One region of the Lysinibacillus sp. EB271-A1-10B genome, then DNA from elsewhere that is predicted to be linked to it. Evidence: riboswitches for the same ligand, from Rfam matches in the RefSeq annotation. Region 1 holds a riboswitch; the other holds the start of a gene.
The links. Region 1 has a riboswitch for thiamine pyrophosphate ahead of thiM (hydroxyethylthiazole kinase). Riboswitches for the same ligand answer to the same signal wherever they lie in the genome.
Positions count from the first base shown of each region.

Region 2: linked by a shared signal. The riboswitch ahead of thiT (energy-coupled thiamine transporter ThiT) and the one ahead of thiM (hydroxyethylthiazole kinase) in region 1 are both predicted to bind thiamine pyrophosphate.

Region 1 is NZ_JBYTDL010000006.1:84,379-88,326, reverse strand. Features, by position in the region: gene thiD (bifunctional hydroxymethylpyrimidine kinase/phosphomethylpyrimidine kinase) at 1-431, opposite strand, end outside; gene thiM (hydroxyethylthiazole kinase) at 431-1,186, opposite strand; TPP riboswitch at 1,273-1,371, opposite strand; gene mbcS (acyl-CoA synthetase MbcS) at 1,615-3,204, shown strand; gene tpx (thiol peroxidase) at 3,542-3,948, shown strand, end outside.
Region 2 is NZ_JBYTDL010000016.1:72,511-76,458, forward strand. Features, by position in the region: gene AC3WSK_RS18470 (AAA family ATPase) at 1-1,438, shown strand, start outside; gene AC3WSK_RS18475 (hypothetical protein) at 1,480-1,596, opposite strand; gene AC3WSK_RS18480 (magnetosome magnetite crystal formation protein family) at 1,645-1,977, opposite strand; TPP riboswitch at 2,105-2,212, shown strand; gene thiT (energy-coupled thiamine transporter ThiT) at 2,343-2,903, shown strand; gene AC3WSK_RS18490 (DUF7010 family protein) at 3,148-3,693, shown strand.

The sequences.
Region 1 (3,948 bases):
GAAAGGGTTTCGGCCTCAGGAATGTTAGGTGTTACAATTGTTGCTAAAGGTAGCAAATAATTTCGTAATGCCTCAATTGCTTCTTGCTGTAATAAGCTCTCGCCACCTTTTGCAATCATAACAGGATCTACAATAAGTGGAATATTTACTTCGGCTAAAATATGTGCAATTGATTGGATGATTTCGGAGGAAAACAACATTCCTGTTTTAATAGCACTAATTGAAAAATCCTCGATTAGCGCTTTCAGTTGTTTTTCAACAAAGCTCACTTCAATTGGTAAAACATCTGATACACCCAAAGTATTCTGGGCCGTTAAAGCTGTAATGACAGACGTTCCAAATACTTTTAATTCCTGGAATGTTTTTAAATCAGCTTGTATACCTGCACCGCCGCCACTATCTGAACCGGCAATTGTCGTTACAATATGCATTATTCTTCACCTTCCTTTGAAAGGCGATGTAGTTCATTCAATACAGCTATTTGAAAATCGCCAATGAATCGAGTAGAAGAAGCGGCTTTTTCTGCTAATTTTTTATAAAGTGATAATGTTTCTAGTAATTGGTCAAATGGTTGATCTCCTGCGGTGATAGAGGCACAACATATTGCACTCAATAAGCAGCCTGTTCCAGTAACTTCTGTCATTTGCGAATTTCCACCTGTAACCCATTGCTGAAGTTTGCCGTCAGTAATAAAATCCTTTTCACCGGTCACAATAACAATACAATTGTATTGCTGAGCTATTTTTTGTGCCTCCATTTCTAAAGAAATTGAACCACTACCACTATCTACGCCTTTTTGTTGCCAGTCTACATTGGCAATTGCTGCAAGCTCTCCGATATTGCATCGAATCGCCGCAAATTTTATTTTCTCCAATAATTGCTGTACCGTTTGTTTCCGGTAAGTCGTTGCACCGGCTGCAACAGGATCTAAAACAACCGGAATGCCAAGAATATTTGCTTTTTTCCCTGCAAGTAACATGGATTCTTTCATTCGCTCATTAAGGGTCCCAATATTGATCAATAAGCCTGAGGCGATTGTGACCATTTCTTCAACCTCATGACCGTCATCAGCCATGACTGGAGAAGCGCCTATTGCTAATAAGCCATTTGCTTGGAAATTAGCAACCACATAATTCGTTATGCAATGAATAAGTGGATTTTGTTTACGGATCGTTTGGAAAATCAATTTAAGTCCTCCTCGTTGGATGGACGTAAGCGTGCAAAAAAGGCCCTTTTTCGTGCAAAAAACACGTAAAAGAGCCTTTCATCAGTAAGTCGATGTGAATTGCTCCCTACGTCAGTATTAACTAACAGGTTCAAAGGGTCAGGTTTTACCTTCTCAACTCTTAATGAGTCCCCCTGCAATCATGCTTTTAGTTGACCAAAATGTACCATATTATTCATTCGCGTTCAATAGGGAGTTTTTTATTTTCATTCAGCAACTCTGTACGAAAGCGACGATTACGCCAATTTGAAATGAATAGAAGCAATACGTGACTGATGCCATATAGCGGAGCATGATAGTTGTCACGACTTTAATAAATTAGAGTGAATTCAATTGAAAATGATAAAAATTGAGTTTTATAATGGGCGTAACAAAAGGGGGCAATTGCCATGAAAAGAGAAGATTTAATCGCACCAGAATGGTATAACATTTCAGAAGAAATTGAAAAATATGCACAGGATCCTACGAAAAATGCATTATTAGTTTATAGCGAAGACGAGGAAATTCAGTACTTAACATATACAACTTTACTTGAAAAGGCGAATCAGGCAGCACATGTATTTACCTCCCAAGGTTTAAAAAAAGGCGATGTTATTTTAGTCATGGTACCGAGATCAGTGGAAGCATATATCGTGTATATTGCAGCTTTGAAGGCAGGTTTAACTATTATACCTAGTTCAGAAATGCTGAGAACTAAAGATATTGAATATCGAATCAATCATGCCGATGCAAAAGGAGTTGTTGCATTTGAGCCTTATATTGAACAATTTGATAATGTGGAAAATTTACAAGCAATAAAGCAATTTGTCATTGGTCATGCACATGAACCTTGGCAACCGTTGCTTGAAAGAATGCATAGCCAACCAACATCTTATATAAGCTCTACTCCAACTAAGAGTACAGACATTGCATTTTTAGCATATACAAGTGGTACAACAGGCAATCCAAAGGCAGCGGTACATACACATAGCTGGGGTTACGCACACTTGCGAACTACTTCACCAAATTGGTTAGGTGTTCAAGAGGGTGACATTGTTTGGGGAACAGCAGCTCCAGGCTGGCAAAAATGGATTTGGAGTCCGTTCCTCGCTACTTTAGGAAGTGGTGCAACAGCATTTGTTTACAAAGGTCACTTTGATGCGGCAACTTACTTTAGACTGATTGAAAAATTCAATATTAATATTCTGTGTTGCACACCAACCGAATATCGATTTATGGCGAGTCTTGAAAATTTACAAGATTTTAATGTAAGTACAATACGTCAGGCTGTGTCAGCGGGTGAACCTTTAAATAGTGAAGTGATAAAAGTATTTTCCGAAGTTTATAATTTACAAGTACGAGATGGCTATGGACAAACAGAGAATACATTACTTGTTGGTACAATGGTAGGGATGGAGTCTAGAATGGGATCAATGGGCAAACCTACTCCGGGTAATACTGTTGAAATTATAAATGATCTTGGAAATCCTGTTGCGGTTGGGGAAATTGGAGATATTGCTGTACACTGTGAAACGCCCGCGTTATTTAAAAAATATTTAAACGATCCAGAACGGACAAATTTACAATTTAGAGGCGATTGGTATATTACCGGAGATCGTGCATACAAAGATAATGATGGTTATTTTTGGTTTGAAGGACGCGGGGATGATGTCATTATTTCGTCTGGGTATACGATTGGACCATTTGAGGTAGAAGATGCATTGTTGAAGCATCCTGCAGTGAAAGAAACTGCCGTTGTTGCAAGTCCAGATGAGATTCGTGGAAATCTCGTGAAGGCGTTTGTTGTGCTCTGTGAAGGAGAAGTTGGTAATGAAACACTTATAAAAAAACTACAAAGCCATGTAAAAACTTTAACAGCCCCATATAAATACCCTCGTAAGATTGAGTTTGTTACTGAGCTGCCAAAGACCTCATCAGGCAAAATTCGTCGTGTCGAATTACGAGAGCAAGAAAAAATCCATTTTATCAAGCATCATTAATTTCCTAGGAAATAATGTCGAAAATCAAAGTTCCTGCTTTTTTATAATATTAGGTAATGTATTATAGGTTGAATAAGTTAAAGTTTTTGCAAAGTGTTGGAGATCAACTTCGTATTAGGGTGATAAGCCATATTATTTGGGGGAGACATCATTAGTTAGTTGGAAAATCAACCCTACATTATTTTAATGAACTTGGAAAAAGGTGCAACCTTAAGTAAACATGGCTGAATAGGTGCGAAAAGATTTTTCAAAAATATTTTTGATAAGCTGTCTCAGTTGCAATTAATTCCCTCCATTTAGTAATATTAAGTACATATGATGATTAGGAGGCGTTTATATGGCACAAGTAACATTTAAAAATGGTCAAGTAACACTTGTAGGGAACGAAGTAAAGGTTGGAGATCAAGCACCAGATTTCTCTATATTAGCGAATGACCTATCACCTGTTACATTAAAAGATTCAGAGGGGAAAATTCGTTTATTTAGCGTGGTACCATCATTGGATACTGGTGTATGCGATGCACAAACACGTCGTTTTAATGAAGCAGCAGCTGGCTTAGGTGATAATGTAGTAATCTATACAGTATCTGTTGACCTTCCATTCGCTCAAAAACGTTGGTGTGGTGCAGCAGGTATTGATGCTGTTCAAACAGTTTCAGATCACCGTGACCTGTCATTTGGTGAAGCATATGGTGTCTATATTCAAGAGTTACGTCTTCTAACACGCGCAGTATTTGTTGTGGA
Region 2 (3,948 bases), on a different contig from region 1:
GCGAGTAAAGGCTACTGATGCTGAGCGCAAGTTTTTAGAGAAAGAAGCTTTATTGAATTCTTCAAAGCATCTTCTGCAAGAGGCATTAGAACAGTTAGAGTTGAGTGAGGTTGATCAATCGAACCAAGCACAAATTGTAGCTTCCTTACAAAATATAGAGCAACAAATTACTATCTTAAAAGTAGTAAGCAATCAATTGTCTGATGTACGCATGCAACAAAAGGATCATCGTGCACGAATGGAGCAGCTACAAGAAAAGCAATTAAAGCTAGAGCAATATTTAGCTGAAAAGACGAAGGAATTGACTAAACAACAAGTAGTTGTGGAAGAGCAGCAAAAACATATTCCAGAAAATCTTACGACGCTACATGCAATGAAACAGGAAATTGCTCATATAGGTTCTCAAAAGGTTGCCTTACAAACTGCGTGGACTATTAGCCAACAAAGTTTGCAAGCTGCCAAGGAAGCAGCAAACAATGCTAGAATGACCGTCGAAATAGCGAAACAGGCTTTTGAGGAGCTAAAGCTGAAAATGGATGAAAAGCGCGAACAATTTTCAGTAAGTATGAAGGAAGCCGGCTTTGAAAGCTATGAAGAATTTGCTACTGGGAAGCGTAGCGTGTTGCAAATAGAAGCTTTACGGAAGGCATGCAGTGATTATGCTATGCAAATCCACACTTTACAGGTGCAAATTACTGAGGGAGCGAAGCACCTTAAAGGACAAGAGAAACAAGATTTAACGGCAATGGAAGAAAAGTTAGAGATGCTTCGTGTAACCTATGAGGAAGCCTTTAAAGTATTGCAGCAGATGGAAGGATTTGCGAAAGCTTGCACAGACTTTATCGAAAAAGTAGAGGAAGCGGAGCTGGAAATACGCTTACTTGAAAAAGAAGCGGGACGAGTAAAGGAACTTTATGCAATGTTAAATGGGCAAAATGTGAAAAAGCTGTCCTTTGAGCGTTATATTCAAATCAATTATTTAGATAAAATTACAGAGGCAGCAAATGTCCGGCTTTATCATTTATCCAACGGTCAATTTGAGCTACGACGTTCAGATCGTTTAGAAAAGCATGCTAAGCAAAGTGGACTTGGGCTAGATGTGTATGATGCCTATACAGACCAATTACGTGATGTAAAAACATTATCAGGGGGAGAAAAGTTTAATGCTTCTTTAAGTCTTGCCCTTGGGATGGCAGATGTCATTCAAAGCTTTCAAGGTAATATCCGTATTGAAACAATGTTTATTGATGAGGGCTTTGGTTCTCTTGATGAAGAGTCATTAAATAAGGCGATTGATACGCTTATTGATTTACAAGATTCTGGACGCATGATTGGCGTCATTTCGCACGTTGCAGAGTTAAAAGCTACAATGCCTGCAGTGTTGCACGTTGAAAAAACAATGAATGGTCACAGTCAAACATATTTTGAAGTGAAATAAAAAAGAGGCGTATTTCCGATGTGTGGAAATACGCCTTTTTATTACTTTTTATTTACGTTAGGATATGTTCCTTTTTTTGCAGCGATTACTTTTTTTACAATTGGAATAACGATTGGTGCTAATTTTACGGCGGTTTTGACAACTTTAGATACTTTCAAAAAATAACAGCTCCTTTTAGTACTCTCTGTTCAAGGTTGAAATGAAACTTATCGGATAACGCGAACTGCTTGAATAATATTCCAAATGACAATTCCGATTGAAACAAGAATGTAAATCAAAAATGAAACTAACCAAATGATAAGAAAAGAACTACTACCTGAATCTGGTTCAAAAGTGTTGAATGATAAAGTTGAGAAAATAAAGACTGCAAAAAATATTATTCCAAATACGACTGGGATTAAATGTGATATTAATGCTCGAAGAGAATGACTCTTTACGTCGTTATCTTTTGAAACAAAGTAAACGACTAATGGCACAATAAAGGGTGCAAAAAAGATACTGAGATAACTAAAGGCAGATAAAATTTTTTGGTTCTCCATAGTTGTACCTCCTTTTTAAATATTTACGCATGAAAAACAGTAAAGTTTCAAAAAAAATTAATGTGGAAGAGGTTGTAATCGTTACAGTGTTTGCGTACAATGAGGTTGTTCAACTAAATTAAGATGTAACGACCACAAGGGGAGCTGATGATGTCAGCTGAGACTGGGCACGTAATGCCTTAACTCTTTGAACCTGTAAGTTAACGCTTGCGTAGGGATGTGGATAGAAACCGACACTTTTACGATGTGAGGCTCTGTCCTGGCATCGTTTTTTTATCTTTATTGATGCTAGATAGGGACATATTTGCCAACTGATTTCTATTCCTGCTCTTGTATCCTACATCGGAACAAAGGAGAGAATAATTATGGACAATAAAAAACTATTAATGCTTGTGGAAATTGCGATATTCGCAGCGATTGGCCTTGTGCTTGATCAGGTTTCCTTTAAAGTATGGGCACAAGGAGGCTCTGTTAGTCTCGTAATGGTGCCAATAATGTTAATAGCATTTCGCTGGGGCCTTATTCCAGGCATGGTAACGGGTTTACTTATTGGTGTTATGCAAACAATGTTTGGTGCCTATATTATACATTGGCTTCAAGGAACACTTGATTATGGTGTTGCCTTTACGGTAGTAGGCTTAGCGGCCGTAGTGCGTGGGCCAGTGCTTGAGGCAGCAAAAGATTTAAACAAAAAGAAAATGGCGCTTTATATTATTGTAGGAACGGTATTAGCGGGCTTTTTACGTTATGCAGCACATACCATTGGAGGCGCTGTATTTTTCGCAGAGTATGCTGGCAATCAAAATGCATGGGTTTATTCAATCATCTATAATGGAACATATATGCTACCAGCAACGATTTTAACAGCGATTGTCGGTGTTTTGTTATTTACGGCAGCACCTCAATTAATGCAACGAAAATCATAATGATTATGCCCTTCACATGAGTGAAGGGTTTTTATTTTTAGGCTGTTAAAGATTGTTGCTATCAAAACATAAAGACAGATTAAATTTAGATACTGTGCAGTAATCAAGTTTCCCTTCCTAAGCAATTTCTCCATAGCTTTCAGTTATGACAAAAATTGCATTATTGAATAATCAATGGTAAAAATAGTTGAATGATGGTATATTATATAAATCTTTTGCCGATTTTACGAAAGGGAGCGCGTTAATGAATAAAACACTTGAAAATTTACAAAAAGAAATTATATTTGAAGCAAAAAAAGGATACCCCATTTTGCTTTCTGGCGCCGTTGTCTTTTTAATTTTCGCCTTTATGCCCTTAGTTTTCCCAATAGAAGCTATACGTTTAATTTGGATATTTGGCTTAGGTGTCATCTTTCCTATTGGGATTGTCATTAGTAAAATTCTGGGTGTTAATTTACTCTCTACTGACAACCCTTTAGGTACTTTAAGTGGAATAGTAGCAGCTCCTCAAGCTTTTTATATACCTGTATTTATAATTGTGTATATGAAAATACCTGAATACCTGCCCTTCACAATTGGCCTACTAGCAGGCTCTCATTTTCTGCCTTACATATGGATTTATAAAAGCAAAGCATATTTATTTGTTACTTTAGGAATCTGTCTTTCTGCTCTAATTTTAGGTGGCTTCTTTGTTGGTCAAGCTTTCACTCTAGTACCTTTAGCAATGTCTATTGTTTATGGAGTTGGTGCTCTTTTAATTCTAAGAGAACTCAAAGTCAGTCATGTTTAAGCACCTATTGTCAGTTGAATAACAGTAAACCACTGAATCTTTTTAAAAAGCATCTGAATAAAGGTGCTTTTTGTCTTTTCTAATGCTGCAACTGTGAAATAGTTAGATTCAGTTAGCGGAAAATAAAAAAGCAGAGTTAAGCGAAGCGCCAGCAACAAAGCGCCCAGCCGGAACGGAAATCAATCTCACGTTATGGAGATAAGCCTGTTTTCAGCACTTTATAATTTAAGATGGCATATAATATTTAAAGCGTTT